4 regions of the Streptomyces sp. NPDC052040 genome follow, and region 2 is predicted to be linked to each of the others. Evidence: riboswitches for the same ligand, from Rfam matches in the RefSeq annotation. Region 2 holds a riboswitch; each other region holds the start of a gene.
The links. A riboswitch is a leader RNA that binds a small molecule or an ion and turns the genes downstream of it on or off. The one in region 2 is predicted to bind cyclic di-AMP.

Region 1 (7,390 bases), on a different contig from region 2:
GAGCATCAGCATCGTGGCGTCGTCGCACACGGTGCCGCAGAAGCGGATCAGGTCCTCCCAGACCCGCTCGGCCGTCCTGCTGTCGTTGTCATCGGTGAACCGGGGGAGCCGGTCGACCAGGGGATAGAAGGTCCCCGAGTCGTCCCGGGCCTCCCAGATCCCGTCCGACGCCAGAAACAGCCGGTCGCCGCGCTCCAGCTGCCAGGTGACCTGGTCGTAGGTGCCTCCCTCGGCCAGCCCCAGGCCGAGCGGTGTGCCGGAGGGCACCTCCAGCTCGGTGGCCTTGCCGTCGTGGAGCAGTACGGGGGCGGGGCTGCCGCAGGCGATGATGCGCACGGTCCGGCCGTCGGGGGTGAACTCCAGCAGTACGGCCGTGGCGAACAGCTCCGCGAGCCGGGCGTTCCCGGAGTCCACGAGCAGCCGGCGGTCCAGGCGGGAGGCAACCGCCGGAAGGTCGGGCTGGTCGAGCACCGCCTCCCGGAAGGCCCCGAGCAGCGAGGCGACGGTGGCGATCGCGGACAGGCCGTGCCCCTGCACATCGCCCATCACCGCCCGCACCCCGGTGGGCCCTCTGCGCACGTCGAAGAAGTCGCCGCCCACCAGCGTCCCGCGCTGGGCCGCCCGGTACAGGCCGGTGCAGCGCACCGGGCCCACCCGTTCGGGCAGCGGCGGCACCAGCGCCTTCTGGGCCGCTTCGGCGACCGTGCGTTCGACGTTCAGCTGGGCGTCGCGATGACTGCGCACATAGGAGACGAAGACGCTCAGCAGTGCCACGAAGGCGATGGTGAGCAGGTCCGTGCTGCCCGGCCGGTCCAGATGGAAGGCGCGGGTGTGCTGGAGGGCGATCACCAGGATGCCGAGTACGGCGGTGGCGGCAGGGCCGTAGGACAGCACGGCCAGCGGCGGGATCGCGCCGAGCAGGAAGCCGATGTCCAGCGGTGAGGGTGCGATCAGGCTGACGGCCGCCACGACGGCCAGCAGGAACACCGGCAGCACCTTCACCCACCGAGGGGGTGGCGCACCGCTCAGCCAGCCTCGGTCGTCCTTCCGGCGGGCCCGTATGGCACCCAGGCTTCTCACATCCCCTACGCTCCTACGCCGGGCCGCCCGCCGCAATGCCGGGGGCGGCCGCGGGATTCCGTCCGAATGCGCTGGTGGGGAGGCCCGGACGACGGGCCGGGCGGGGGCCCTGGGGGCGTTGGTCCGGGAGGGCGGACGGACCGGGTGCGTCCGCCCTCCGGCGCGCAGGTCACGCGGGGCGCATCACACCCCGGACCGCCGCCCCGCCCGCCGACACCAAGGGGTCCTCGCGGATGAAGGCGCCCGGACCCGGTGCGTGGATCATCATGCCGTTGCCGGTGCAGATCCCGACATGGCCCGCGTCCGGGGCGAAGAACACCAGGTCCCCGGGCCGGATGTCGGTCAGGGCGACCGGCGTACCCACCCCCGACTGCTCGGCGGCCGTCCGCGGAAGGGTCACCCCGGCGGCCCGCCAGGCGGCCTGGGCGAGCCCGGCGGCGTCGTAGGCGTCGGGTCCGCTCGTGCCCCACAGACACGGCCGCCCGATCTGCGCCCGGGCGAAGGCGACGGCCTCCGCGGACTTCGTCCCGTACCCGGGCTCCCGCGTCCCGTCGACGCCGAGCCCGGTGCCGAGCCCGGCGCCGGGGACGGGCAGCGGGGCGGTGAGTGGCGCATCGACGGCCAGTGGTGCATCGACGGCGGGAAGCGGCTGCGTGACGACCGGCGGTGCCTCCATGACCAGGGACGGCGGAGCGTCGATGAGCGGGGAGAACGCGCCCATGGGTGAGGCGGTTTCCATGGGCAGAGGGGCGGCTTCCGCGGGCAGGGGGAAGGCCCCTACGGGCGGTACGAACGCTTCCGCGGGCAGGGGGAAGGCTCCGACGGGTGGTGCGAACGCTTCCGCAGGGAGAGGGAAGGCTTCCGCGGGCAGCGGGAAGGCGCCGACGGGCGGGGAGAGAGCTTCCGCGGGCAGCGGGAAGGCGTCTACGGGCGGTGTGAACGCTTCGACCGGCAGGGGGAAGGCTCCGACGGGCGGTGCGAATGCTTCCACCGGGAAGGAGGGGGCTCCGACGGGCGGTGCGAACGCCTCCATGGCCGGTGCGAACGCTTCGACGGCGGACAGTGGCTGAGGAGCCGTCAGCGGATCTGCGGTGAGGAGGGCCGACGGCAGGACGGCGGTCAGGTCCGTGCCGAGGGACAGTGCCGGGACCTCCGCGGTGAGGGCGGGCGGCTGCTGCGGCTGCCATCCGGGCTCGGCGGCCCCGGACCCGATCGCCAGGGGTGCCACCGCGGGCCGCGCCGAGTGCCGGGCCAGCAGATCACGGGCCGCCGCCAGTTTCCGACGACTGCGTGCCTTGGCGGAGCCCGGGTCGGAGGCGGGGGTGGAGGAGGCGGACGGTACGGGTCCGGCCTTGGGCGTGGGCAGGCCCCGGGGCGTGTCGAGCCGTGCCTCCGGAACCGCCGGGAGGGCGGCCACCGGTGCCGCGGGCAACTCGGGCACGGATCGGGCGGGCAACTCGGCCACCGGTCCGGCGGGCAGTTCGGCGGGCGGGCGCGGGGCGGTCAGTTCGCGGACGGGGAAGTCCGGCTCCGGTGTACCGCTCAGGACCAGATCGGTTCCCGGACGGCCCGGCACCGACGACGGCCGGGGCGGGAGCTCCGGGGTACGGGTGCGGGGCAGCGCGGCCGGAACGGTGGGCCCCAGCCGCAGACGCGCCGCGTCGAACCACTGCCGGGCCACCGTGTCGAGAGCGGGATCGGTCCGGCGGCCCGCCCTGTCGGGCCCGGGCTCGCCGCGCCGCTGCGCTCCCGTCGCCACCGCGCGGGTCGCGTTGAAGGTCCCGCTGTCGGTCTCCGCCCGGTCGTACAGATCGCGGATCCGCTGCCGGACCTCGTCGCGGCTCGGCCCGTCGTCCTCGGAGAACCTGTGCGTGCCGGGGAGGTCGAGACCTCCGGTGCCCGGGGTTCGCTCCGGCGCCATGGGGTTGTGCTCCTTCCGTGCTCCGCCTACCGGGTTAGCTGTCGGGTTCGGGCGGACGGATCCGGAAGGTGTGCCCTACGGCCCTTGCCCCGTCGGGCAGTTGGGCCGATTCACCCCGTGGTGGTTGGGTCCCCGGTTCCGGTGGCATTCGGGGTGCACCGGATTCGGCCAGGGCTCTGCGACCCGGCGGGGTTCGCCGGAGGGAGTCGCGTGGCCCAGCCGTCAACCTAGCCAACTTGTGTGTCTGGCGTGAAGATTGAGGTGCGTTATGTCCGATACCTCTGTGTGATTTTCGTCCGGGCGTTCCGGTGGCGCCGTCTCCGCCCGGGTCGCCGTCGGGGAATCCGCCCGCCGGACGCGCGTGTCTGATATTCCGTCATTCGACCGCTTCCGCATGATGGGTCCGGTGCCGCGGCACAACACGTCGGAGCGATCAGGAGGGTCGGCCCATGCGACGCTGGTCCAAGGCGGACGACCCCGAGGCCCGGGCGCGCATCGCCGACCGCCGGGCGCGCGCCGACTACACCGGCGGTGTCTACGGCTCCCTGCTCGCCGCCTCGGTGGTGGTCGGCGCCGGTACCCACGGCCCCCTGCCGCGGACGGAACTGATCGTGCTGGTGCTGAGCACCGGGGTGGTGTTCTGGATCGCGCATGTGCATGCCCAGTTGTTCGGCGCGCTGCTGGCGCAGCCGCGCCTGGACCGCGGGACCGTCCTGCGGGTCTGCCGAGACGAGTGGCCGATCGTCAAGGCCGCCGTCCCGCCCGCCGCCGCGGTCGCCGTCAGCCCGCTGCTGCACCTGGATCTGCGGGGCTCGATCTGGCTGGCGGTCGCGGTCGCCGTGGCCGGGCAGATGGGCTGGTCGGTGGCCGCCGCCCGCCGCGCCGGTGCGTCCTGGCAGCTGGTGGTGGTCTCCGCCGTGGTCAATCTGCTCCTCGGCCTGCTCATCATCGCCTTCAAGATCGCGCTCAAGGACTGAGGCACCCGGCGCGGCCTCACCTGCCCCAGGTGAGGCGCGGGGACCTCCCGGGACGGACCATCACCAGAACAGGCGCGCCGCGCCCGGTGCCGCGCCCTCCGCGGGAGACAGCCCATGCGCTACGAGATCCGGGTCGACGGGCAGCTGTCGCAGACGCTGGCCCAGGCCTTTCCCGAGCTGGACCATGTGACGATGTCCGGCCAGACCGTCCTGTTCGGCCCCGTCCTCGACGAGGACCATGTCTACGACCTGCTGGTCCGCTTCCAGTCGCTCGGACTGCACGTCGTGGAACTGCGTCGCCTTCCCGACCGGCCGTGACCGCGAGCACGAGCGGGACCGCCACCGGCGGGCCTCACCCGTCGCGGGTGGTGCCGGACGCGGACCGGGTGTCCTACGCCTGGTTCTGCGGCCGGTGGCGGAAGCCGTCGGCGTGGATGATCCGCGGGTGCGGGCGGCCGTGGTGCACGGTGGGGGTGCGATGCAGGGCGATCAGCGCGGCGTCGTCGTCGAGGTGCCCCCCGGTGTGGGCGAGCAGGTCGCGCCGGATGCGGTGCAGCAGCGTCTCGGGGTTCTCCTCGGTCCACTGGGCCACCCGCTCCACGAGCGGATAGAAGCGTCCGGCGGAGTCCCGCGCCTCAATGACGCCGTCGGTGTAGAGCAGCAGGGTGTCGCCGGGTTCGAAGGAGAAGACGTCCAGGTGGTAGTCCGGAGCGTGCGCCGAGCCGATGCCCATCGGGGGCGCGGGGTGCACACTCGGGACGTTGACCACATGACCGGGGCTGAGCAGCAGCGGGGGAGGGTGTCCGCAGCTGGTCATGCGGGTGATGGGGTCCCCGTCGGGGATCTCCATCAGCAGCGCGGTGGCGAAGCGTTCGCCCAGCTCCTCCGGCGGCTCGAAGTCGGCCAGATAGCGCGTCACGCTCTGTTCCAGGGTGGCGGCCAGCGCGGGCAGCGAGGTCTGACGGTGGCCCGCCTCGCGGAAGGCGCCCAGGAGCAGGGCCGCCTCCCCGATGGCGGACAGACCCTTGCCCCGGACGTCCCCGATGAGCACACGGACCCTGCTGTCGGCGCGGGTCGCGGCATAGAGGTCCCCGCCGATCTGCGCCTCGTCCTCGGCCGCCAGATACAGACAGGCCACGCGCAGCGGACCGATGTGTTCCGGCAGCGGCCACAGCAGCACGTGCTGCGCGGCCTCGGCCACCGAGCGGACCTGCGCCAGTTGCTCACGGCGCCGGTCGCGGATGGCGCAGTAGACCACGACCAGCACCGAGAGCACCAGCAGGGTCAGGATCTGCACCACATGGTTGGTGGTGCTCAGTCCGCCGTGCAGTACGGCGATCAGGACCTGCGCCGCCACCGCCAGCGCGCCCACCAGACCGGTCAGCCGGGGCCCCGCGAAGGAGGGGGTGAGCGCGGGCGCGATCACCAGCGCGGGCCCCAGGTGGATGCTCTCCGGGGAGTGGATGTCCACCGCGGTGATCACGACGATCAGCGCGACGGGGAACAGCAGGAGGGCGTGGCTGGACTGCCACGACTGCCGTAGCCCGGCGACGGCCCACTGCCGGAAACCCATGCCACCACCCTCTCTCGCGGCCGGTCGCGCGGCCACCGGGTGACCGTCCCAACCGACGGCACCCGACGGCGGCCCGTTCAGCGGCGTAGTCCATCGGCGGTCCGCTCAGCGACGTGGACCCGTCCGCGGTCCGCTCAGTGGGGCGTGCCGTCGGTGGCCCCCTCAGGGGCGCAGGCCGTCGAAGGCGACCCGGAGATGGCGCGGGCCGCGCAGCACCGCGTTCCGGCGGTAGGGAGGCGGGTCCTCCACCAGCCGGGGGGCCTCCAGCCGACGGGCCAGCTCGGCCAGGGCGATCTGCGCCTCCAGCCGGGCGAGCGGTGCGCCGAAGCAGCTGTGGATACCGCTGCCGAAGCCCAGGTGCTCGATGTCCTCGCGGTCCGGGTCGAAGCGGTCGGGGTCCTTGAAGCGCTCGGGGTCCCGGTTGCCCGCGGCCAGCACCAGCCAGATCCGGGAACCCTTGGGAATGGTGATCCCGCGCACCTCGATGTCCGCGATACAGGTCCGCTGCGGCACCAGCTGCACCGGCGGCTCGTAGCGCAGCAGTTCCTCCACGATCTTGACGGACAGCCCGGGGTCGTTGCGCAGCCGTTCGAGATACTCGGGGTGGCGCAGCAGCGTGAGCATCCCGTTGGTGATCAGGTTGACGGTCGTCTCATGACCGGCGATCAGCAGCAGCACCGTGGTGCTGATCACCTCCATGACCGTCATGGGGCCGTCCGGGCCGTGGCTCGTGACCAGCTCGGACAGCATGTCACCGGTGGGCTGCTTGCTGCGCTGCTCGACCAGCTCGGCGAGGTACATGCCCAGCTGCATCCGGGCCTCCTGCGCGGCACGCTTGCGCTCCTCGTCGTCCTCGCCGGTGTCCGGGTCCAGGCTGGCGACGATCGGATCGACCCAGACATGGAAGCGCGGCTCGTCCTCGCGCGGCACGCCGAGCAGCCGGCAGATCACGGTGACCGGGAAGGGGTACGCGAACTGGTCGACCACATCGATCTCGCGCGCGTCCCCGATGCCGTCGATCAGTTCGGAGACGATCTCGGCGAGTTCGCCGCGCATCGACTCGATCCTGTGGGGGCTGTGCGGGGGGCCGAAGGGGCGGTTGGCGATCCGCCGCAGCCGGTCGTGCTCGGGCGGGTCCTGCCGGATGAAGCTGGGCGGCAGGCCCGTCGCCGCCCCGCCGATCTCGTCGGCGCCCGCGGCGGCCAGGTTGGCGGCGTCGGAGCTGATCCTCGGGTCGTGCAGCAGGCCGAGGATGTCCCAGTAGGAGCTGACGAGGTACGGGCCGCCGTCCTCCTCGTGCAGCACCGGGCTCTTGCGCAGCTCCTTGTACAGCGGATACGGGTCGGCGCGATGGGCGTAGTCGGTGATCTGGCTCAGGAGTGAGTGGTGCGTCATGGGGCGTCCTCGGGGGCGTGGAGTCCAGGGGCGTGAGGTCCAGGGGCGTGAGGTCCGGGCGGGGCCGGGCGCGGCGGGCGCGGGCCCGGGGCCCGCCGGGACCGGGGGTCAGTGACGGGCCGGGGTGAAGACCAGCCGCCGGTCGGACGGCGAGTAGCCGCTCAGGGTCACCGTCGGGCCGTGGGTCGGCAGGGACGGATCGGGGAAGTCGGACGAGACCGGCCGCTGGCCCTCGGGGCGGCGGTCCACCGTCGGGAACTCCATCGGGAAGGGCGCCGCCGTCTCGATCTGCCGCTGGTAGAAGTCCAGCCACCGGGTGTTGTCGAAGCTCACGGCGGCGATGACCCGCCCCTGGTAGCCGTACGCCGCCACAAAGCGGCGCTCGGCCAGCGACCCCTGAGTGATCATGATCTCGTCGCCCATCGAGGGGACGCCGACGGACTT
Region 2 (7,390 bases):
GCCGCGACCTTCTTCGTCCGGGTGGTGATGTCGCCCTTCGCCCATCCGCTGTTCACCGTGTGCACCGGGATAGGTTTCGGCGTCGCGGCACTGACGACGGAGCGGCGGCGGGCGCTGCGCGTGCTGCTGCCGCTGGCCGGACTGCTGCTCGCCATGGGCATGCACTCGATGTGGAACGGATCCTCGTCCTTCGGCGACTTCGGCTTCTTCGCGGTCTACGCGTCCTTCATGGCGCCCGCGTTCGCGCTGCTGACCTGGCTGGTGATCTGGACGCGGCAGCGGGAGCTGCGGACGGTCCGGGAGGAGCTGCCCGTGTATACGGCCACGGGGTGGCTGGGGCCCGCGGAACCGCATGTGCTCGGCTCGATGCGGGCGCGGCGGCTGGCCCGCCAGTACGCCCGGCAGCACTTCGGAAGGGCCGCGGCGCGCTCGGTCGCACAGTACGAGGCGTACGCGACCTCACTGGCGTTTCTCCGGCACCGTGCGCGCCGCGGCCGGGCTGGGGCCGACTTCGCCGAACGGGAGAGCGAGCTGCTCAACGCGTTGTGGGCGCGGCGGGAGGTGGCGCGCCCGTCTCTGGCGCACGCCGCGCCGATGGCACCGCGGGTACCGGTGTGGTCCGGCCATGGGCATGCCCCGCGGTACCCGGCACCGCGCCACGGCCCGACAGCGCCGTACCCGCAGCCGTATCCCCATCCGTATGGCTATCCGTATCCGCAGCCGTATCCCTATCCGTATCCCTACGCCGCGTCGGCGCCCCACTCACGCTCCGCGCCTCACTCCCCCTCCGCTCCCGCCCCCCGCTCCCCTTCGGCTCCCTGCTCCGCGTCCGCGCCCGACCCCTATCGGCCGTAGGGCGCCGGGCGCCCCGCGACCGGAGAGGAGCACGGGCAGGAGCAGGGGCACGGGTGTGCGACTAGGCGGACGCCTCCGTGAGCCTTTCGAGGTCCTCGTCCGTCAGGGTCAGATCCGCGACCGCCAGCAGTGCGGGCAGCTGTTCCACCGTGCGGGCGGAGGCGATCGGGGCCGCGACCGTCGGCCGGGACGCGAGCCAGGCCAGGGCCACCGTGGGGATCTCCGCGCCCCGGGACCGCGCGACCTCGTCGAGGGCCGCCAGCACCCGTCGCCCGCGCTCGCTCGCCAGATACTTTCCGGCGCCCTGCGCCCGCGCCGAGTCCACGGTGGTGCCTGGCCGGTACTTGCCGGTCAGGAATCCGGCCGCGAGGGCGTAGTAGGGAACGGCCGCCACGCCCGCGCGGGCGGCCACCTCCTCCAGCGGGCCCTCGTAGGTGTCGCGCGAGACCAGGTTGTAGTGCGGCTGGAGGGCCGTGTACCGGACCAGGTTCTCGCGGTCGGAGAAGTCGAGGGACTCCTTCAGCCGGTCGGCGGAGATGTTGGAGGCGCCGATGGCGCGCACCTTGCCCGCCTTCACCAGGTCGTCGAGCGCGCCGATGATCTCCTCGACCGGCACCTCCGGCTGGTCGAAGTGGGTGTAGTAGAGGTCGATGTAGTCGGTGCCCAGGCGGCGCAGGGACGCGTCGGCGGCGGCCTTGATGGTGGCGGACCGCAGCCCCTTGTAGTCGGGGTGCTGGCTGACCTTGGTCGCGATGATCACGTCGGAACGGTTGCCGCGCGCCGCGAGCCACTGTCCGATGACGGTCTCGGACTCGCCGCCCTTGTTTCCGGGCACCCACGCCGAGTAGGCGTCGGCCGTGTCGACGAAGTTGCCGCCGGCCGCCGTGTAGGCGTCGAGTACGGCGAAGGACTGCGCCGTGTCGGCGGTCCAGCCGAAGACATTGCCGCCGAGGGAGAGGGGGAAGACCTCGAGGTCCGAGGAGCCGAGCTTGCGTAGAGCAGTCATGCAACAGTTCAGCGCACACCCTGGAAGCGCTTATTCCGATCGGCGGCCGTTCGGCTGAACGGCGGCTGTTCGGCTGAACGGAGAGCCGGAGCCCACCGAAGGCCGCCGGAGCCCCCGCGCCGGTGAGCCGCCCGGCCGTCGCTGCGGCAGACCGACGGCCCTGGCGTCGGGGGGTTGTCGCCAGGGCCGCCGGAGTTCGTCTCAGGAGATCGCGTTCGTCTCAGGAGATCGCGTTCGTCTCAGGAGATCAGGAGGATGACGCGCGCCGCGCCGCGGGGCACAGGCACGGACGCGGGAGAGCCGGGCAGGGCGTCAGGGGTTGATGCCTCTGGCCTGGAGCCACGCCATCGGGTCGATCGCGCTGCCGCCGTCCGGGTGGACCTCCAGGTGCAGGTGCGGCCCGGTGACATTGCCGGTCGCGCCCACGCGGCCGATGACATCGCCCGTGGACACCTTCTGACCGGCGGTGACACTGATCGACGACTGGTGGCAGAACCACAGCTCGGTGCCGTCGTCCAGGGTGAGGACCGTGCGGTAGCCGTAGGCGCCCGCCCATCCCGCCTGGGTGACGGTGCCGCTGTGGATGGCCTTGATGAGGGTGCCCGTGGGCGCGGCGAAGTCGAGGCCGGTGTGGTAGCCGGAGGACCACAGGGACCCGGCGTCGCCGAAGCGCGAGGTCAGGGTGTACGAGGAGGTGGGCAGCGTGTACTGCTTGGCCAGGTCCGCCAGCCGGGCGGCCTCGGCCTTCTGCTTGGCCGCCGCGTCCGCGGCCTTCTTGTCGGCGGCCGCCTTGGCCGTGGCGGCGTCCTGGGCCTTGGCGGCGGCGTCGGCGGCCTTCTTCGCGGCGGCGTCCTCGGCGGCCTGGGCGGCTGCCGCGGCCGTCCGGTCCTGCTGGGACTCGGCCTGCCGCATGATCCGGCTGCGCAGTGCCTCGCCCGCGTCCCTGCTGCCCGTGGCAGCGTCGGCGGTGCTGACACCGGCGGTGCTGAGGGCGGTGGCGGAGCCCTTGGGGGTGCCGGTGTCCTCGCCGATGAGCGCCTTGGCCGAGTCGGTGACGGTGGAGAGGTCGGGCAGGGAGATGGACACCGGCGGCTTGCCGGTCTGCGCGGTGGCCATGCCGCCCGCGCCGACCGCGGCCATCACGCCGACGCCGAGAACGGTGGAGCTGCGGGCGAGTCCGCCGCCGCGCTGCTTGCTGACGCGGTGCCGACCGCGGAGGGGACGGACGGAATCCTCAGTGGGGTTCCACTCCTCCCAGGGGCCCTCGTCGGTGCGGGACGCGAAGCCGATGGTCTGGGTGCCGTTCGGGGTGAACAAGAGGTTCTCGGCAGGCCGGTTGGACGCCACGTGGGCGCGCTCCTTTCCTTCCCTTTCGCCTACCGGGTTAGCTGACGGGTTCGGAGCAGGAAGGTCTCCTACGCGCGTATACCGGCCGTTCAGACGTGGCGGTATACGGGCGATTCACCCCAAGGTGGTGGTTCCCCGGTTCCCTTGCGGGATTCGGCACATGCGCACGGAGCCGTCTCTGCTGACGGCTGGGACGACCGCGCTGCGTTATCGAACGTTAATAGACGCGGGACCCGGATTCCAAGCCGTTCGGACAGATCGTTAACGCTTCTGGCCAGGCTTTTCACGGATGGAACGGTGCAAATAGGGCGAGTTGTTCGCGCGGCACCGACCCCTTTCATTTTGACGGTGTGTCAGTTGTTATACGGCGGGAGCGGATCACTCACCCACCGTGACAAAGCCCCCGCAGGCAGGGGCGCTTGGCCCGCTCACGACCGCTCGGCCGTCGTACGGCCAGCAGCGCCATGTCGTCCGTGGCCTGGCCGCCGGTGTGCCGGGCGACGTCCTCGGTGACGGCGGTCAGTACGGCGCCGGGAGTCGGCAGGTCGCGCCCGGCCAGGCGCTCGACGGGATCGTAGAACTCGCCGCGCGCGTCCCGGGCCTCCGAGACGCCGTCGGTGTGGAAGAGCAGCGTCGAGCCGGGCGGGAAGTCCCGCTCCTCGGCACGGTCGGGCCCGAGCGCGAGGTCGCCCATCCCGAGCGGCAGCGCCGGTTCGCGGGCCTCCAGTTCGCGCAGGGTGCCGTCCGGGAACAGCAGCAGGGGTGCGGGGTGGCCCCGGTTGACGATGCGGACGGCGCCCTCCTCGTGCGGGATCTCGGCGAGCACCGCCGTGGTGAACCACTCGTGGACGTCGTGCCCCTCCCGGCGGATGCCCTCGCGCGACAGCGCCCGCTCCAGGCGCTGGGCGACGGCCTCCAGGGTCGCCTCCTGCTCCGCGGCCTCCCGGAAGGCGCCGATGACGACGGCGACCGCCGCCACGGCGCCCGTCCCCTTGCCGCGTACGTCCCCGACCACCAGCCGTACGCCGTGCGGGGAGTCCTGGACGGCGTACAGGTCGCCGCCGATGCAGGCGTCGGCCTGCGCCGCCTCGTACCGGGCGGCGATCCGCAGCCCCCCGATCCGCGCGGGCGGCTCGGGCAGTACGGCGCGCTGGGCGGCCTCGGCGATCCGGCGGGCGGAGGCCAGGCGGGCGTCGTTGCGACGGACGAGCGCGTTGATGAGGACCGCGGGAACGGCGGCCGCCCCGGTGGTCACCGCCTCGGTGACCGTCCCGGAGGACCCCGGCACCGCGAGCCCGAGATGCACGGCCAGCACGGCGGCGAGGGCCGCGGCGCCGGTGACGACGGTGCCGCGCAAGGAGTGCAGCGGGGCGGCGACGAGCGGCGCTGCAGTGAAGAGGGGAACGGCCGGGAAGACGGACGGGGTCAGCCGCCCGCAGCAGATGCCCAGGCCGATGAGCAGCGCGGGCAGCGCCCGCAGAAAGGCCCGCGCATACGAACTCCGCCGACTCTCGGCGGGACTGCTGCCGGGAGGCCGGGGGCCACCGGGCCGCCGATAGGACCACTGGGCCCCGCCGGTTCGCCCGGCTTCCCCGGCCCACTCGGCCCCGCCGGTCCGCCCGGCTTCCCTGGTCAGCTCGGCTTCGCCGGTCCCCTCGGCTTCCCCAGTCCGCCCGCCGGGGCGGTCGCCGCCCGCGGAACAGCCGCAGTCACCGCCCTCGGAACGGTCGCGGGATCGCTCCCGCTCCCCCGGGTGACGTTCCCCGGCCCCTGGGGGCCGCTCTCCCGGGTGATGTTCTCGTTCCCCCGGAAAAGGGGGAACGGCCGGGCCGACGAGGGTCCGGTCGTACGGGACACCGGTCCCGCTGTACGGAGTTCCGGGCCCTGGCCCGCGGTTCTGTTCGTCGCACGGCGCGTCGGTCCGCCACGCGCCTCCTCGCTGCACCACCCGTCCAGGCTTCCCGCAGGACGGGCGGGGGGCGACCGCTGTGGGCCGACCGGCGTACACAAACCCGCAGACGGGGATGGGAAGGAACCGCGCGTGGAAGGAAGAGGAGCGGGTGAAGAACACGGGAGAAAGCAGAGGGCCGGAATCCTATGGATTCCGGCCCTCTGCCATCAGTAGCGGGGACAGGATTTGAACCTGCGACCTCTGGGTTATGAGCCCAGCGAGCTACCGAGCTGCTCCACCCCGCGTCGGTGATTCCAGTGTACGCCATGCGCGGGACACTCAGCACACAGGTTTACGTCCACCCAGCTTCACCGGCGCCCCGGACCCGTCGGCGGCCTGCCGCGACCGGGACGGCCAGGGGCGGGCGTGAGCCGTCAGCGGGTCTCGGGCGGGGACAGCAGATGGGCGTTCGGGGCCTTGGCCGCCTCCTCGTGCCCAGGCAGCAGCACCACATCCACCCCGGCCGCCGTGAGCAGCGCGTTCCCGTCCGCGGCCGCGACAAAGGTGTCCGGTTCCCGCCAGGCCGTGACCACCCGCCGTACCCCGGCGTCGAGGATCAGCCGGGCGCAGGGCGCGGGCCGGGAGGACCGGCGGGCGCAGGGCTCCAGGCTGCTGTAGACCGTGGCGGTGGCCAGGCGCGGATCCGCCGGGTCCAGCTTCGCCAGGGCCGCTTCCTCCGCGTGCACCACCGGGTCCCCGCCCTCCCGGGAGTGCGCCCGCGCCAGCTCCGTACCGTCGGCCGCGACGATCACCGCCCCGACGCTGAAGGCCGTGGCGGAGGGCGGGCACTGCGCCGCCAGTTCGCAGGCCGCCGCCAGCCACCGCCGGTCCGCGGCGGAGGCCGAGCGGCCGCTGCCGGGTGCGGTGGGCACGTAGCGCATCAGGACGACGTCCCCCACCGGCCGCGTCTCCACCAGCCGCATCCGGCCCGGCGGGTACGCCCCCGGCCCGAACATCCGCGGCGCGTCGGGCTGCCCCACGATCAGCGGGGCGAGCACCAGCTGGAGTTCGTCCGCGAGCCCTTGTTGCAGCAGCTGGGTGTGCACCCGGCCGCCGCCCTCGACCATCAGTCTGCGCACGCCCCGCACCTCACCCAGATGGGAGAGCACGGCGGCCCACTCCACCTCGAGGCCGAGCGCGACCACCGCCACGTCCGCGGGCAGCAGACCGCCCAGCCGCTCCGCGCCCTTGTCCGTGGTGTAGAGCACCTTCGCGCCCCCGGTGTGCCAGAAGCGGGCGTCCGGATCGAGGTCTCCGGAGGCGCTGACCGCGACCTTCAGGGGGTATACCGGCTGCCCCGCGGCCACCCGGGCCGCGCGCCGCTCCTCGGAGTAGACCAGCAGCCGCGGGTTGTCGGTGCGGAGCGTGCCCGCACCGACGAGGATCGCGTCGCTGCCCGCCCGTACCTCGTCGACCCGGTCGAAGTCCTCCGGTCCGGACAGCAGGAGCCGCTCGGGGCCGGTGTCGTCCAGGAAGCCGTCGAGGGAGACGGCGGCGGACAACAGGACGTAGGGGTGGGCCATGGGGGTGCACTCCAGGGGATCGATGAGGGCCGGGGGCGGGCAAGGTGGTCACGGGGCCGGGCGTGCCGTGGGGCCAGGATGCGCCCGGGCGGGCCCGAAGGTCGAGATCCGGCGGGCATCCACCCCCGCACCCTTGGTTCAACTTTTAAACAATAACTACACTGGGGCCATGACCACTCGCTGGCTCACCCCCGAGGAACAGCGCGCCTGGCGCTCGTACCTCGCCGCGTCCTGGCTCCTGGAGGACGCCGTCGACCGGCAGCTCCAGCGCGAGGCCGGGATGCCGCACCTGTACTACTCCGTCCTCGCCAACCTCTCCGACGCGCCCGGCCACCGGATGCGGATGACGGACCTCGCCCGGACCCTGAAGATCACCCGCAGCCGCCTCACCTACGCCGTCACCCGCCTGGAGCGGGACGGCGCGGTCCGCCGGGAGGGCTGCCCCACCGACCGGCGCGGCAGTACGGCGGTCCTCACCGACGAGGGCCTGGCGCTCCTGGAACGCACGGCGCCGGGCCATGTCGAAACGGTACGGGCCGCCGTCTTCGACCATCTCGCACCCGAAGAGGTGGCCCAACTGGAAGCGATCTGCACCCGGATCACGGAGGCGCTCCAGGGCGACCAGGAACGATCGGCGGGCGACTGCCTCCCCTGGCGCCGCCGCTCATCCACGACGACCGACTGACCGAGCGCCCAAGTGCCCGAGTG
Region 3 (7,390 bases), on a different contig from region 2:
CACGACCGCCGCCAGCTCGTCCGCGTGCCGCGCGATCGCCTGCCGCAGCAGGTCCGCGTACGACTCCTCGTAGGCGGCCGGTGGTGCGTCCACGAACACCTGCCGGGGGAGGACCCCCTGCCACAGCTCGTGCATCCCGCCCTCGGGGTCGCACACGGACATCGGGTGCCAGGTGTCGCCGTGGTAGCCGCCGCGCCAGGTCAGCAGCCGCTGCTTGGCCGGGCGGCCGAGCGAACGCCAGTACTGGAGGCACATCTTGACCGCGACCTCGACCGAGACGGAGCCCGAGTCGGCGAGGAACACATGCTCAAGACCGTCCGGAGACATGTCGACAAGGAGCTTCGCCAGCCGGACGGCGGGCTCATGGGTGAGCCCGCCGAACATCACATGGCTCATCCGCCCCAGCTGCGCGCGGACGGCCTCGTTGAGCACCGGGTGGTTGTAGCCGTGGATCGCCGACCACCAGGACGACATCCCGTCGACGAGTTCCCCGGAGCCGTCCGCCGGGCGCAGCCGCACCCCGCTCGCCGACTCCACGACGAGCGGCTCCTGCCGCCCCGGCATCGGGCCGTACGGATGCCAGACGTGCTGCCGGTCCAGTGCCAGCAGCTCGTCCACGGGCAGATCAGGCATTGGGCGCGAGATCCGTTCCGGCGCCGCGGCGGCGCACCGCCACCAGATCCGTACGGGCCCCGCCCGCCCCCGGCACGGCAGCTTCTCCGGGGGCCTCGGCCTCCGCGTGCGACCCGCACCCGGCGCCCTCGTGGGACCCGCACACACCGCCTCCGTACGACCCGCACCCGCCGTCCTCCGTGGAGCCGGAACCGGAGCCGCAGCCGGTGTCCCCGTGCGACCCGCAGCCCCCCGCGGTCCGGTGGCCGGGCAGCGTCACCTGGTCCGTGCCCTCCACCTCGAAACCGGCGTCGGCGACCATCTCCAGATCGGCCTTGCCCGCCTGGCCCTCGCTGGTCAGGTAGTCGCCGAGGAAGATGGAGTTGGCCAGATGCAGGGCCAGCGGCTGCATCGAGCGCAGATGCACCTCGCGTCCGCCCGCGATCCGCACCTCGACGTCCGGGCACACAAAGCGGACCATGGCCAGGATCCGCAGGCAGCGCTGCGGCGTCAGGTTCCACTCCTTGGCGAGCGGGGTCCCCTCGAAGGGGATCAGGAAGTTCACCGGTACGGAGTCCGGGTCCAGCTCCCGCAGCGAGAAGACGACGTCCACCAGGTCCTCGTCGCTCTCGCCCATGCCCGCGATCAGCCCCGAGCAGGCCGAGAGCCCGGCGGCATGCGCCTTGTTCACCGTGTCCACCCGGTCGGCGTAGGTGTGGGTGGTGGTGATGTCCCCGTAGGTCGCCTCGGAGGTGTTGAGATTGTGGTTGTAGGCGTCGGCGCCCGCGTCGCGCAGCCGCTCGGCCTGGCCGTCGGAGAGCAGACCGAGGCAGGCGCACACCTCGACGTCCTCGTTCTGCTCCTTGATGGCCTTGATGGTGTCGGAGACCCGGTCCACGTCCCTGTCGGTGGGCCCGCGGCCGCTCGCCACCAGGCAGACCCGCTTGGCGCCGCCCGCGACCCCCGCCGCCGCGGCCTCGGAGGCCTGGTCGGGCTTGAGCCAGGTGTACTTGAGGATGCCGGCCGTCGAACCGAGCCGCTGGGAGCAGTAGGAGCAGTCCTCGGGGCACAGGCCGGACTTCAGGTTGACGAGATAGTTGAGTTTCACCCGTCGGCCGAACCAGTGGCGGCGCACCTTGCCGGCCGCGGCCACCACATCGAGCACGTCGTCGTCGGAAGTGGCGAGGACGGCCAGGGCCTCCTCGCGGGTCGGCAGCTCGCGCCGCAACCCCTTGTCCACCAGCGTGTTCAGCAGGTCCATGAGAGCCGATCCTGTCCTACGGGACCGTCCCCGGCCAAGGAGGGAGTGCACAACAGACCCGGCTCGACGTGTGGGTATTGCCACATCCTGGCCCGCTGGCCGTCCCGCTAGTGTCTGTGCACTGCCTACAAATGCCCCGGAGGAGCCATGGCGTTCGGCTGGATCGACGAACAGGCGCGGGCGCGCCGCCGGGCCGGGCTCGTCCGGACGCTGCGCCCCCGTGCCGCCGACTCCCCGCTGCTCGATCTGGCCGGCAACGACTACCTGGGGCTGGCCCGCCATCAGGAGGTCACCGAGGCCGCCGCGGCGGCGGCCCGCCGGTGGGGCGGCGGTGCGACGGGTTCCCGGCTGGTCAGCGGGACGACCGCGCTCCACGCCGAACTGGAACGCGAACTGGCCGACTTCTGCGGCTTCGAGGCGGCGCTCGTCTTCTCCTCCGGATACGCGGCCAACCTGGCGGCGGTCACCGCGCTCGCGCCGCACGGCTCCCTGATCGTCTCGGACGCGGGCAACCACGCCTCGCTCATCGACGGCTGCCGTCTCGCCCGGGGTACCACCGAGGTCGTCGCGCACGCCGACCCCGAGGCCGTCCGCAAGGCGCTGGCCACCCATCGGGGACCCGCCGTGGTCGTCTCCGACACGGTGTTCTCGGTGGACGGCGACGCGGCCCCGCTGGCGGGTCTCGCGCAGGCCGCACGGGAGTACGGCGCCGGACTGGTCGTCGACGACGCCCATGGCCTGGGCCTGCTGGGGAGCGGGGGGCGGGGCGCCGCGCAGGCGGCCGGACTCGCGGGCGCGCCGGACGTGGTGGCGACCGTGACGCTGTCCAAGTCGCTGGGCAGCCAGGGCGGAGCGGTCCTCGGCCCGGCCCGGGTGATCGACCATCTGGTCAACGCGGCCCGTACGTTCATCTTCGACACCGGGCTGGCCCCGGCCGCGGCGGGTGCGGCACTCGCGGCGCTGCGCCTGCTGCGCCGCGAGCCGGAACGAGCGGCGCGGGCCCGCACGGTGGCCACGGCCCTGTACGCCCGCCTCACGGCCGAGGGCCATGAGGCGGTGCGTCCGGACGCCGCCGTGGTCTCCGTACGGGCGCCCGCTCCCGACCTGGCGGTGCGCTGGGCGGCGGACTGCCGGGCGGCGGGGATCGCCGTCGGCTGCTTCCGTCCGCCGTCGGTGCCCGACGGCATCTCACGGCTGCGGCTGACCGCCCGTGCGGATCTCACCGACGAGCAGATCGGGCATGCCGTGCGTGTGATCGGCGAGACGCGACCGTGAGTCGGCGGGACGGCCGTGCGTCGCTGGTCGTACTCGGATGACGGGTGCGAAGGACAGGTGCGGGCGACGTCTGCGGAATTGGCTCAAAAGAGCCGGATTCCCGCGGACATGATCAGATCAGTTCCGTGAGGAACTCCTTCCAGGTATCCGGGCCGAAGAGCAGGGCCGGGCCGTCCACGTTCTTGGAATCGCGCACGGCCACCAGCCCCTGCCAGGGACCGGTGCCCGGACGGGCGGTCTCCACGCAGTTGTTCATGCCCGTACTGCGGCTGCTGCGCAGCCACCGTACGCCGTGCAGAGAAGTGCTGCGGGGGATGTGCCGAGGCGGTGCTGACATGGAGCCTCCTTACGCGTCGCCGGCCAATGCGGCGATGTAATCCAACGAGTCCTCGGGTGAAAGGGCGTGGATCCGAAGGGTGTCGAAGGCCTCGCAGTAGGCCCGGAGGTCTTCTTTCCGTTCGAGGTAGAGGCTACTCGTCAAGTGGTCGAGAACGACGACATCCAGATCGGATCTGCTCGGAAAGGAGAAGACGACGAAAGGCCCGGTGATCCCTATGTGCGCTCCCGCGGTGAACGGCAGCACCTGGAGCCGCACCTGGGGCAGTCCGGCCGCCTCCGCGAGCCTCCGCAGCTGCCGGGTCATGATGTCCGGACCGCCGACCTCCCGGCGCAGCACGGCCTCGTCCAGGACGGCGCTCAGCCGCAGCGGCGGATCCGCGCGCAGCACCTCCTGACGGGCGAGCCGCACCTCCACCAGGGCGTCCAGCTTGGTGTCGTCCAGGGCGGTGCCCACGGCGGCCCGGGTGACCGCCCGGGCGTACTCCGGGGTCTGGAGCAGCCCCGGCACCACCGAGGTCTCCAGCGTGCGGATCGTGCAGGCCTGCGACTCCAGGCTGATGAAGTCGCGGTAGGCCGGGGGCAGCACCCCCCGGTAGGCGTGCCACCAGTTCTGCCGCCCGTCGCCGTCCTCCGAGCCCGCCAGCACCAGCAGCAGTTCGCGCAGCTCGGGGTCGGCCACGGCGTAGGCGTCCAGCAGCAGCCGTACGTCGCCGGGCTTGACCCCGCTGGAACCCGTCTCGATGCGGCTCACCTTCGACTGGTGCCAGCCGACACGCGCGGCAGCCTGTCCGCTCGTGAGACCGGCTCGGGCACGCAGACCACGCAATTCGGCGCCGAGTTTGCGGCGGCGCACCGCTGGTCCGTACTGCATGGCCGACTCCCTGTGCTCCGCGAGCGGCTTTCACGGCGACGGTAGGTGAAGCTCAAGGATGACCCCGGGGGTCGCGGGAATCCGGTCGGTCGTCGGAGAGTTCACCGCTTCGGGCGACAGATATATGCATATCCAGGGGGATGACACCCGGGCGGGCTTCGGTGATGGCAGTCTGACGCGCAGCACCAAGTCCGGGACCGTTCACCGAACCGAACCGCTCCGTGTCGGGCTCCGGTCCCCAGGAAAGGGACGACGTCGCCATGGCAGACCATCAGGAAGCATCCGTCACTCTGCCGAGCGATCCCGCCTCGGTCTCCGCCGCCCGGACATATGTCTCCGACATTCTCATCGAATGGGGGCTGCCGCACGATGCCGAATTCGCCGACGCGATCCGACTGATCGTGTCCGAACTGGCCACCAATGCCGTTCAGCACACGTTCGGGCAGTCGCCGACGTTCACCGTGGACCTCGCGCTGGCGCGGGAGGAGTTACTGCGCATCGGCGTCACGGACAGCCATCCGCGGTTTCCCAAGCGGCTGCCCGCGGCCGTCCAGCAGGACAACGGGCGCGGCATGGCGATCGTGCGGTGTCTGGCCGTCGAGTACGGTGGGTCGCTCAGTGTGCGGCCCACCCGGGAGGGCGGCAAGACGGTCACGATCGAACTGCCGTGGACCGTTCCGGTACGGCCGGCCGCGGCGGCGGGCCAGCCGGATCCCTGAACCGGCCCGGCCGCTGCTACGGCTTCCGGCCGTCCCCCTCGCCCCCGGCCTCCCGCGCCCTGACGAGGGCCCGCAGCACCAGCAGCGGCAGGACGCGCCACAGGCCCAGGCAGACCGCCAGTGTCCCCGCCCCGGCGGCGATGCCCGCGGCGCGGCCCAGCGACACGTCCACCACCAGCAGCACCGAGCCCGTGAAGGCGAGGGCCAGCACCACCATGCCGAGCGCGGCGAGGCGGGAGGAGATCGTGACGATCACGGGCTTGGCGTTCTGCTGGAAGAGCAGCCGGTGCAGCGCGGCCGGGGCCGTGAAGAGGGCCGCCGCCACCACCGACAGCAGCAGGGTGGTGACATAGGTGGCGCGCTGGACGGTGTCCAGGGCCGGAAAGCGCTGGGTGAACGCGAGGGTCAGCAGGAACGCGAAGAGGATCTGCACCCCGGTCTGGGTGACCCGCAGCTCCTGGAGCAGCTCGGCGAAGTTGCGGTCGGCACGCTCCAGCAGCGTCTCGTGGCGTGCCTGCGGGGTGGGTCGGTCGGCCATGGTGAACGAGTAGCCGATCCGGCCCCCTTCACGCCTGTACGGGGTGACGGCCACGCCGGTGCCGTCACCCCGGTCACCGGGTCAGCTCACCCGGCCGTACCAGACGCTCTTGGTCCAGATCCGCTCCAGCCGTACGACGGAACCGCTCTTCGGGGAGTGCCAGATCTTTCCCTTCCCGGCGTAGATGCCGACGTGGTAGACGTTCCGGCCCGAGTGGAAGAACACCAGGTCGCCCGCCTCGCGGTGGGAGGCGGAGACATGGCGGGTCCTGTTGTACTGCCCGGACGCCGTGCGGGGCAGGGTCTTGCCCGCCTGCTTGTAGGCGTAGAGCGTGAGCCCGGAGCAGTCGAAGCGGCGCGGCCCTGCGGCGCCCCACTTGTAGGGCGCCCCCCGCTTGGACGCCGCGATCTGGAGGGCCTTGACCGCCGGGGTGGCGGCCGCCGCCTCGGACGCGGCACCGGGGACCGCGATGCCGCCGCCGACGGCGGCGAGGGTGAGGGCCGAAGCGGTGCCGGCCCGGGTCAGCAGCGACGGGACACGATTGAGCGCAGTCATGCGCAACCCTTCGTCAGCCGCCTGTGAAGGATGACCTGTCGGATTCGGGCTGGCGAAGGTGCCCGGCCGCTCGCGCGGCTTCACCCCAAGGACCGTCCGGATCTCTCCGGGGGCCCGCATTGCTGGGTCCTCCACTCCTGCCGATCCACTCCTGTCGACCGGTCACCCGGGCGGCGGCAGGACTCGGCGTCCGCCCGGATCGCCCCGCCGCGGTGGCGGGGGCTTGTCGTCAGGAAGGGATCTTCACTCAGGGATGTCGGAAAATCACAATGGAATCGGGGATTTGTGGCAATACTCACCACTCACCCATTCGGCTGGACGGCCGTGTGTCCAGGGGCCGTTGGAGGGATCGACGAGTCCCCGGACCTGCGGCGGAGCTCCTCTCCGCGGGGTGCCGTTCCACGCCGGGAGCGTGTCGTCCGGGCTCCCGGACGGAGCAGTGGCTCCGCCGACCGGGGGTACCCCGTTCGGCCCGTTTGTGTCGCGATCCGGGCGGTGGGCCGAGGGCACGGGCCGTCTGCGGCGACCATGACCGTGGCCCGCTCCGTGCGTGACGCCCCGGGCCACCGCCCCTCGGTGACGCCCGTGTCCGCCCGTCTCACCCCCCTTCCGGCGGCACCGCGACCCGGGCCGCGCGGCGTTCGCCGTCCAGGACGCGCAGGGCCCGGGCCAGGGTGGGGCCGTGCATCTGGTGCTCCCCGCGCTGGTGCATGACCGTCAGGGCGTCGCGCAGGGCCGCCGCCTTGGCCGCCAGGGCCTGGGCGGCGCGCAGTCCGCGGTAGGTGTCACCGGAGTGCACCGGGTTGATCCGGCCGAGCAGATCGACGACGTCGAGATAGCGGTCGACCAGCTCGGCCTCGGCCCGGGTGAGCGCGGGCAGCGGGGGCAGTTCGGGAGGCAGCATCGGCGGTTCACCTCGCGCCGGGCGCGATGCGTGACGCCTTGCGGCTCGGAATGATGCCGTCGACCAGTCCGTACGCCACCGCGGCGGGCGCGTCCAGGATCGTGTCCCGTTCGAGGTCGGCGGCGATCCGCTCCGGACTCTGCCCCGTATGGCGGACGAGCAGCTCCTCCAGCCGCCCGCGCATCCGCATCAACTCCTCCGCCTGAAGGGCCAGATCACTGGCCTGCCCGTGCACCGGTTCCGGCAGGGACGGCTGGTGGATCAGCACCCGCGCGCCGGGCAGGGCGAAACGCTTGCCCGGCGCTCCTCCGGCCAG
Region 4 (7,390 bases), on a different contig from region 2:
CGCCACCGCGCCCTGCGCGATCAGCCGGCCGCGTGCCATCACGGCGGCGTGGGTGCAGACCTGTTCGATCTCGTCGAGCAGATGGGAGGAGAGGAAGACGGTCGTACCGTCGGACGCGAGTTCCCTGACCAGGGTGCGGATCTCACGCATGCCCTGCGGGTCCAGGCCATTGGTCGGCTCGTCCAGGACGAGGAGCCGACGGGGCTGGAGCAGGGCGGCCGCGAGACCCAGGCGCTGCTTCATCCCCAGGGAGTACGCCCTCGCCTTCTTGGCAGCCGCCGACGTCAGGCCCACCCGGTCCAGTGCGGCCCCGACGCGTGCGCGCCGGGTGCGCGGATCGGCGGTCGGGTCGGCGGCGTCGTAGCGCAGGAGATTGTCGCGGCCGGACAGGAAGCCGTAGAGCGCCGGGCCCTCGATCAGGGCGCCGACCTGCGGGAGTACGGTGCGCGCCGCACGGGGCATGGGCCGCCCCAGCACGCGTGCCGTGCCCGAGGTGGGCTCGATCAGGCCCATCAGCATGCGAATGGTGGTGGTCTTGCCGGAGCCGTTCGGCCCGAGGAAGCCGAAGACACTGCCCGCCGGGACGGTCAGGTCGAGTCCGTCCACGGCGAGCTGTCCGCCGCGGTAGCGCTTGGTGAGGGCGCGGGTGGCGATGACCGGGGTGTCCCGGTCGGCCGCCCTGCCCGGCCCGGAGTCCTTCGACTCCCCCTCTGCGGCTTCCGCGGCGGACAGTTCCTCCATGCCTTCTCCTGCTCCAGCCGTTCGTGCCGTGCGGGATCCGGACGGGCCTACTTGCCTGCGTCGGCCGCCTTGATCAGCGTGTCCTTGGTGACCGCGCCCGCGTAGACCCTGCCGTCGTCCGTCATCAGGGCGTTGACCAGGCGGGTCGAGAAGACCGTGCCCGAGCCGAACTTGCCCTTGACCTTGTCGCCGAGGGACCCCATGAAGCCGGAGGCCAGGTCGTTCTTGGACGAGGCGCCCGAGGGCACGCCGCCCTTGGCGCCGGTGTCGAGGACGACGATCGAGGTCCAGCCCTCGCCGACGGTCCTGGGGCCGGTGCCACGGGCACCCTTCTCAAGGCCGTTCCCCGGGCCGTGCCCGGCCTTGCCGCCACCGCCCTGGGACGGCGCCGTGCCCTGGTGCTTCAGGTCGTCGTCCTGGGTGACCTTGGCGCCCTTGGGCGGGGTGAAGTCGAACGTCGATGCGGACGGCTTGGTGAAGGACACCTGGGTGAAGCCCGCGTCGACGACGGCAGCGCCGCCCGTCGCCGGGGTCAGGGTGAACTTCAGCGGCAGCCCGGTCTTCGCGTCGACCGCGATGCTGATGGCGCCGACGGTCGTACCGGACTGCCTGGGCTTGATGAGCAGCTTGTAGGCGTCCCGGCCCGCGACCTGAGCGGTGCCGTCGACCGTGACCGAGGTGGTCTTGTCGGCGGCCTTCAGGGCCTCCTCGGCCAGGTCCTTCGGGGTGGCCCGCATGTCCTCGGGGGCCGCCTTCGCGCCCTTGTGGTCGCCCGCGCCGGTCGAGTGGTACGCCTCGTTGGAGGCGCTGTCGTACGCCCACACCTGGTCGCCGTTGCGGATGACGCTGTACTCGGCGGCCTTCTCGACGAGGGAGACCTTCTGGCGGTCCTGGCCGTCGGCGGCGACCCGCAGGGTGTGGGTGCCGGACGCCAGTTCCATCAGCTTGGCGCTCGGGTCGGCGGTCGAGCCGCCCTTGCCGCCCGCGCCCTGCCCCAGCGCGCCGGAGGCGAGACCGCCCTCCAGGCCGCCCAGGTCGGGCAGGCCGAGATCGGTGCTGATCTTCACCGTGCCGGACAGCTGCTGGACGTCCGACTTTGCGATCTTCTCGATGAGCTGCTGCGCGCTGATCTTCGGCAGGTCGGGGTCCCCGGATCCGGCGAACGCCGGGACGAGCCCGATCGTCGCGGCCGCCACCCCCACCACCGCAACCGGAACGACGTACCGGGCGGCCGCGCGCCGCCCGTCGCGTACGTCCTCGGCCTCACCCGCGGGCGTGCTGCCTTCGGATTCGTACGGTGCCATGTGTGCCTTACCTCCGTCATCGGCGGCGGCCTGCCATCCATGCCCCGGCCCACCCCTGTGCCGCCATTCTCACCCGAACTCCTGTGAGGTGGTGTCTCCCATCTGACCAAATCGGCGCGGCAGATGCGTCAGACCGCGGGCTCAACTCCGCGTAATCCTGGGGTATGACACCGCGGGCCCGGCACCTGCTCCGACCCGTAGGGGTTCTACGGCGACGCGGGCGCCGGGGGCTCGACGGAGAGGCCGCGCCAGGCACGGAGAGTCACACGCGGAACACGAGGAGCACGCGGTGCGGGAGCGGTCGCGGACCGTGACGGGCCGCCCGCGGCCTCAGCTCACCCGGTGCACCACGACGTCGCACAGCTCCACCAGGGCCGCCTTCGCGTCGCACTCCGGCAGCGGGGCCAGGCCCGCGCGGGCGTCCTCCACATAGCGGACCATGTCGCGGCGCGCCTGCTCCAGGGCCGGGTGGGCCCGCAGCAGCGCGAGGGCCTCGGCGTGCCGGGCGTCATCGGTGAGGTCGGAGTCCAGAAGCGCGCACAGGGCGATGTCCTCGGGCAGCCCCAGGCGCTCCGCCCGCTCACGCAGACGCAGCACGGGGAGGGTGGGGATGCCCTCACGGAGGTCGGTCCCCGGGGTCTTTCCGGACTCGTGCGAGTCCGAGGCGATGTCCAGGACGTCGTCCGCCAGCTGGAACGCCACACCCAGCCGCTCGCCGTACTGGGTGAGCACGTCCACCACCGTTTCATCGGCGCCCGACATCATCGCCCCGAAGCGGCAGGCCACCGCCACCAGCGAGCCGGTCTTGCCGCTCAGGACGTCGAGGTAGTGCTCCACCGGGTCGCGGCCGTCACGGGGGCCCGCGGTCTCCAGGATCTGGCCCGTGACCAGCCGTTCGAACGCCTCCGCCTGGATCCGCACCGCCTCCGGGCCGAGGTCGGCCAGGATGTGCGACGCCCTGGCGAAGAGGAAGTCACCCGTGAGGACCGCGACCGAGTTGCCCCAGCGGGTGTTCGCGCTGTCGACCCCGCGCCGCACCTCGGCCTCGTCCATGACGTCGTCGTGGTAGAGCGTGGCGAGGTGGGTCAGCTCCACGACCACGGCCGAGGGCACGATCCCGGGCGCATACGGGTCGCCGAACTGCGCGGCGAGCATCACGAGCAGCGGCCGGAACCGCTTCCCGCCCGCGCGCACCAGATGCTGGGCCGCCTCCGTGATGAAGGGGACCTCGCTCTTGGTGGCTTCGAGCAACCCTTCCTCGACAGCGGCCAGTCCGGCCTGGACATCGGCCTCCAGAGCCTGGTCCCGCACGCTCAGCCCGAACGGCCCGACGACGGTCACGTGGGGTCTCCTGTCTGCTGACGTCTGCTGACGATCACGGTCGGTCTCAAGGACGGTCACTCGGTCGATGACGCCGCCCGTCGACACGGCTTATCGCGTTTGTCGATCTGTCGTCGCCCTCACTCAAGTCAGCGTATCCGGTCACGTTTCGATCACCGCTAGCGCCCACTGTTCCAGGCCGGGTGGTATCGGATCACGAACGGTATGTTCTTGATCATCTGATACGACCAGACATCCCCTGACATAGCCCATACCCACCCCCTGCGGGCACATGGAGGCCGACGCCCGGATTGCGAGCGGCGCCGGACGCCACCACCACCCCCACGACTGCCCGTCCGGACCCTCCGCACACACGGCCGAAGGTGCGCCCGCCGCCCGGGAAATCACCTTGCCTTCTGTCCGTTTTATCCGTATATGCCACTTACGCGAGTAAGTCCAGCATCAACCCCCGGCGACGGCAGTGACATAGCTCACGTGCGCGACATGGGGGCCATCGCGGCGATGCCATCAACTCCCGCTTTGCTAACGGCAACTTGAGCTTTGCTCAACAAACTGGATCATCGGCCCTATTCCCGCACTTCAAGGTCGATTCGGAAGGACTGTGACTTCAGGGCTTGTTCCCGACATGTGCTGTCGCATACCTTCCCATCGATCCGAGCGGAACGCCGAATCCTGCCGCCGCTCGAGAACCCACCGACCCCGACGGCAGGAGCGGGGGACCCAGGTAAGCCGCCGGTCCGGACACACACGGAACGGCTTGGGGTGAAGCCGCGGCCTCGGCAACGAGGACATGGCCGGGCACCTTTCCGCCCGAACCCGACAGCTCACCTCGCAGGCGCCGGAGAGGAATACGACATGTCCGCTTTCGCACTGCCCGCACGCCGCCGGGACCGTGGCTCCAAGGCCACCCGTCTCACCCGTGCCCTCGCCATCGCGGGGACGGGTGCCGCCGTTCTCGCCATGCCGGTCCTCGGAGCCACCAGCGCTTCCGCCGCACCCGGCGCACCGGCGGCGGCCCCTGCCGCCACCACGTCCACCGTCAGCACCGTGAAGACCCAGGGCACCACCCTCGACAGCTGGATACGCCAGTCGCTCGAGGTCATGGCCCAGCACGGGATCCCCGGTACGTACAACGGCATCTACCGCAATGTGATGCGCGAGTCGTCCGGCAACCCCAGGGCCATCAACCTCTGGGACTCCAACGCCCGCGCGGGCATCCCGTCGAAGGGCCTGCTCCAGGTCATCGACCCGACCTTCGCCACGTACCACGTGCCCGGCACGTCGTACGACCCCTACGACCCGGTGGCCAACATCACCGCCGCGTGCAACTACGCCGCCCACCGGTACGGCTCGATCGACAACGTCAACAGCGCGTACTAGTAGCTCCGCCAGTACTCCGCTGGCACCCCGCTAGTAGTCCCGGCAGTGTCCGACGGACCGCCGGCCGACGCGCTCGGCCGGCGGTCCGTCGTAGCCCTCGCGGCCCTCGCGGCCCTCGCGGCCGAAGAGCCTTTCGAGGACGACGGCGATACCGTCGTCCTCGTTGGACAGGGTGATCTCGTCCGCCACGGCCTTGAGTTCGAGGTGGGCATTGGCCATCGCCACCCCGTACGCGGCCCAGTCGAACATCGGCACATCGTTCGGCATGTCGCCGAAGGCGATGGTGTCCAGCGGGCCGAGGCCCAAGTGGTCGGCGGCCAGGGCGAGCCCCGTCGCCTTGGTGATGCCGCACGGCTGGAGCTCGACCGTGCCGGGCCCGGACATGGTGACCGTCGCGAGGGAACCGACCGCGGCCCGCGCCGCCGTGGCCAACTCGTCGTCCGACAGGGCGTGATGGCGCAGCAGCACCTTGCTGATCGGCTCGCACCACAGGTCGTCGCGCCGCTCGACCCGTACCGCGGGCAGGGTGGGGTGCGGCATCCGGTAACCGGGCTCGATCAGGGTGAGCCCGTCCACTCCGTCCTGGTCCACGGCCGCGTACACCTGCCCCACCTCGGCCTCGATCTTGCCGAGCGCCGTCTCCGCCAACTCCCGGTCCAGGGTGATGGAGAACAGCAGCCGGTTCGCACCGGCGTCGTACACCTGCGCGCCCTGCCCGCACACCGCGAGCCCCGTACTGCCGAGGTCGTCCAGCAGCGGCCGCGTCCTGGGCGCCGGGCGCCCCGTCACGACGAGGTGCTGGGCGCCTGCCGCCATGGCCCGCGCCAGCGCGGCCCTCGACCGGTCGGAGAGCGTGTCGTCGTCACGCAGCAGCGTTCCGTCCAGGTCGGTGGCGATGAGTGCATATGCGAGGGGTGCGGCCATGATCAGAGAATACGGATGGAACGCCCCCGCGACTCGGCGCGAACCGGACGACGTCCGCCGTCCCGCACGCCCCGAACTCCCATGCGCCGAAAACGGAGTTGCCCCACCAGCGCACGGCCCGGCACACCCCGGCACCCTTCCCGAACGACGTACCCCGGCACTCTTCCCGAACCACGTACCCGGGCGCTCATCCCGCACGACGCGCCCCGGCCCCCACCCCGCGACGACGTACCCCGGCACCCCACCCCGCAGGACATCCCGCGGCGCCCTCCCGCCGGACATGTCCCGCCCGTGCCCCGCAGGCCGGTTGGGTGGGGAGGCCGGATGGGTGGGAGGCTCCCACCCGGAGCCTCCCACCCGTACCGTCAGCCGTGTGCCGCCGCCAGATGCCCGGCCAGCCGGGGTGAGGCGAACTCCGTACCGCACACGAAACGCATCACCGGCCCGTACGAGGACGCCGCGGGCAGACCCGTGAAGTACAGGCCCGGCACCGAGGACGCATAGCCCGCGCCGAGCTTCGGCGCGCCCCGGCTCACCGCCAGTCCGGTCCGCAGTTCATGGCCCAGGAAGTCCATCGCCGCGATGTCCACGCGGTATCCGGTCGCGGCGATCACATGGTCCGCCGTGAGTTCCTCCGTGCGGCCGGTGTGCGTCCGCACCGTCAGCACGGGGCTCCCGTCCGGGGCTGCCGCACCGACCACGCGGTCGATCTCGCGCACCTGCACCGTGCTCTGGAAGCGGTCGCGCAGCCACCAGGCGCCGAGCGGTCCGAGGACCCGGCGGACCAGGTAGTGCCGGGTCCCGGCCGGGAGGAACCGGTACGGCTGCGGGTAGTGGCTCAGCGCCCACAGCGACCAGGCGCGCCCGAAGGGCGACTCGGGGCGGAACTTCGGCTGGGCCCACGGCGCCGAACCGAAGGCCACGGTGCCCTGTCCGCGGGCGACCACCCGGACCCGCGCCCCGGCCTCGGCCGCCAGCGCGGCGGTCTCCAGGGCGGACTGCCCCGCCCCGACGACCAGCAGATCCTTGCCGGAGAAGCGGGTGAGGTCATGGTGCTGGGAGCTGTGGGAGACGGGTGCGGTGGGGGCGGGGCCGTCCGGCGCGGCGGCGGCCAGCTCCCGCGGAAGGTGGGCCAGGCCCGACAGACCGGTGGCCACCACCACCGCCCGCGCCGCGAACTGCTCGCCCGAGTCCAGCTTCAGTTCGAAGCCGCCGCCCGGGCGGCGGTCCACGGAGACGACCCGGACCCGCTCCAGCTCGGGCACCAGCTTCTGCTGGAACCACTCGCCGTAGGCGATGAACGTCTCCACCGGGATGATGTCCTCGTCGGTCACCAGCCGGGGTATGCCCGCCGCGTCGCAGTAGTCGGCCAGGGTGTGGCCGCGCTGGGGGGCGTCGAGGTTCGAGGCGGCCGGGGTCGACTTCAGCAGCATGCCCTCGGGCATGTGGTCGCGCCAGCTGACCATGGGTTCGCCGAAGACACGGACCGGGAGACCGCGGGCCCGCAGATGGGCGGCGGTGGACAGACCGAACGGCCCGGCACCGATGACTGCTACAGGTTGAATCACGAAGTCCCTCCCCAAGGACGCATGTGCCTACTTCGTGCTGGAGCCGTACGCGCTGGGCGTACCTGGTGGTTGCGGCCGTACGCGCTAGGGCGTATCCGGCGGCTGCGGCCGTACGCGCGGGGGCGTACGGGT

Region 1: it holds a riboswitch for cyclic di-AMP, as region 2 does, so the genes downstream of both, ACIHAA_RS08835 (NlpC/P60 family protein) here and ACIHAA_RS28275 (M23 family metallopeptidase) in region 2, are expected to answer to the same signal.
Region 3: it holds a riboswitch for cyclic di-AMP, as region 2 does, so the genes downstream of both, ACIHAA_RS25055 (C40 family peptidase) here and ACIHAA_RS28275 (M23 family metallopeptidase) in region 2, are expected to answer to the same signal.
Region 4: it holds a riboswitch for cyclic di-AMP, as region 2 does, so the genes downstream of both, ACIHAA_RS26755 (transglycosylase SLT domain-containing protein) here and ACIHAA_RS28275 (M23 family metallopeptidase) in region 2, are expected to answer to the same signal.

What each region holds. Positions count from the first base shown of each region.
Region 1 is NZ_JBIUBV010000003.1:104,765-112,154, reverse strand. It holds gene ACIHAA_RS08840 (PP2C family protein-serine/threonine phosphatase) at 1-1,080, opposite strand, end outside; gene ACIHAA_RS08835 (NlpC/P60 family protein) at 1,250-3,001, opposite strand; cyclic di-AMP (ydaO/yuaA leader) riboswitch at 3,009-3,165, opposite strand; gene ACIHAA_RS08830 (hypothetical protein) at 3,451-3,978, shown strand; gene ACIHAA_RS08825 (hypothetical protein) at 4,093-4,296, shown strand; gene ACIHAA_RS08820 (PP2C family protein-serine/threonine phosphatase) at 4,370-5,551, opposite strand; gene ACIHAA_RS08815 (cytochrome P450) at 5,714-6,946, opposite strand; gene ACIHAA_RS08810 (NAD(P)/FAD-dependent oxidoreductase) at 7,055-7,390, opposite strand, start outside.
Region 2 is NZ_JBIUBV010000019.1:95,670-103,059, reverse strand. It holds gene ACIHAA_RS28285 (PrsW family intramembrane metalloprotease) at 1-855, shown strand, start outside; gene ACIHAA_RS28280 (aldo/keto reductase) at 917-1,861, opposite strand; gene ACIHAA_RS28275 (M23 family metallopeptidase) at 2,174-3,208, opposite strand; cyclic di-AMP (ydaO/yuaA leader) riboswitch at 3,220-3,377, opposite strand; gene ACIHAA_RS28270 (PP2C family protein-serine/threonine phosphatase) at 3,591-4,844, opposite strand; tRNA gene ACIHAA_RS28265 (tRNA-Met) at 5,331-5,404, opposite strand; gene ACIHAA_RS28260 (dihydrofolate reductase family protein) at 5,534-6,682, opposite strand; gene ACIHAA_RS28255 (MarR family winged helix-turn-helix transcriptional regulator) at 6,852-7,367, shown strand.
Region 3 is NZ_JBIUBV010000014.1:170,897-178,286, reverse strand. It holds gene ACIHAA_RS25090 (adenosylmethionine--8-amino-7-oxononanoate transaminase) at 1-633, opposite strand, end outside; gene bioB (biotin synthase BioB) at 626-1,873, opposite strand; gene ACIHAA_RS25080 (8-amino-7-oxononanoate synthase) at 2,021-3,148, shown strand; gene ACIHAA_RS25075 (DUF397 domain-containing protein) at 3,261-3,485, opposite strand; gene ACIHAA_RS25070 (helix-turn-helix domain-containing protein) at 3,495-4,358, opposite strand; gene ACIHAA_RS25065 (ATP-binding protein) at 4,619-5,077, shown strand; gene ACIHAA_RS25060 (DUF6328 family protein) at 5,094-5,615, opposite strand; gene ACIHAA_RS25055 (C40 family peptidase) at 5,697-6,170, opposite strand; cyclic di-AMP (ydaO/yuaA leader) riboswitch at 6,174-6,369, opposite strand; gene ACIHAA_RS25050 (hypothetical protein) at 6,769-7,074, opposite strand; gene ACIHAA_RS25045 (ATP-dependent Clp protease proteolytic subunit) at 7,082-7,390, opposite strand, start outside.
Region 4 is NZ_JBIUBV010000017.1:34,396-41,785, forward strand. It holds gene ACIHAA_RS26740 (ATP-binding cassette domain-containing protein) at 1-741, opposite strand, end outside; gene ACIHAA_RS26745 (outer membrane lipoprotein carrier protein LolA) at 789-2,045, opposite strand; gene ACIHAA_RS26750 (polyprenyl synthetase family protein) at 2,376-3,386, opposite strand; cyclic di-AMP (ydaO/yuaA leader) riboswitch at 4,068-4,237, shown strand; gene ACIHAA_RS26755 (transglycosylase SLT domain-containing protein) at 4,242-4,766, shown strand; gene ACIHAA_RS26760 (HAD family hydrolase) at 4,797-5,690, opposite strand; gene ACIHAA_RS26765 (FAD-dependent oxidoreductase) at 6,056-7,258, opposite strand; gene ACIHAA_RS26770 (ATP-grasp domain-containing protein) at 7,343-7,390, opposite strand, start outside.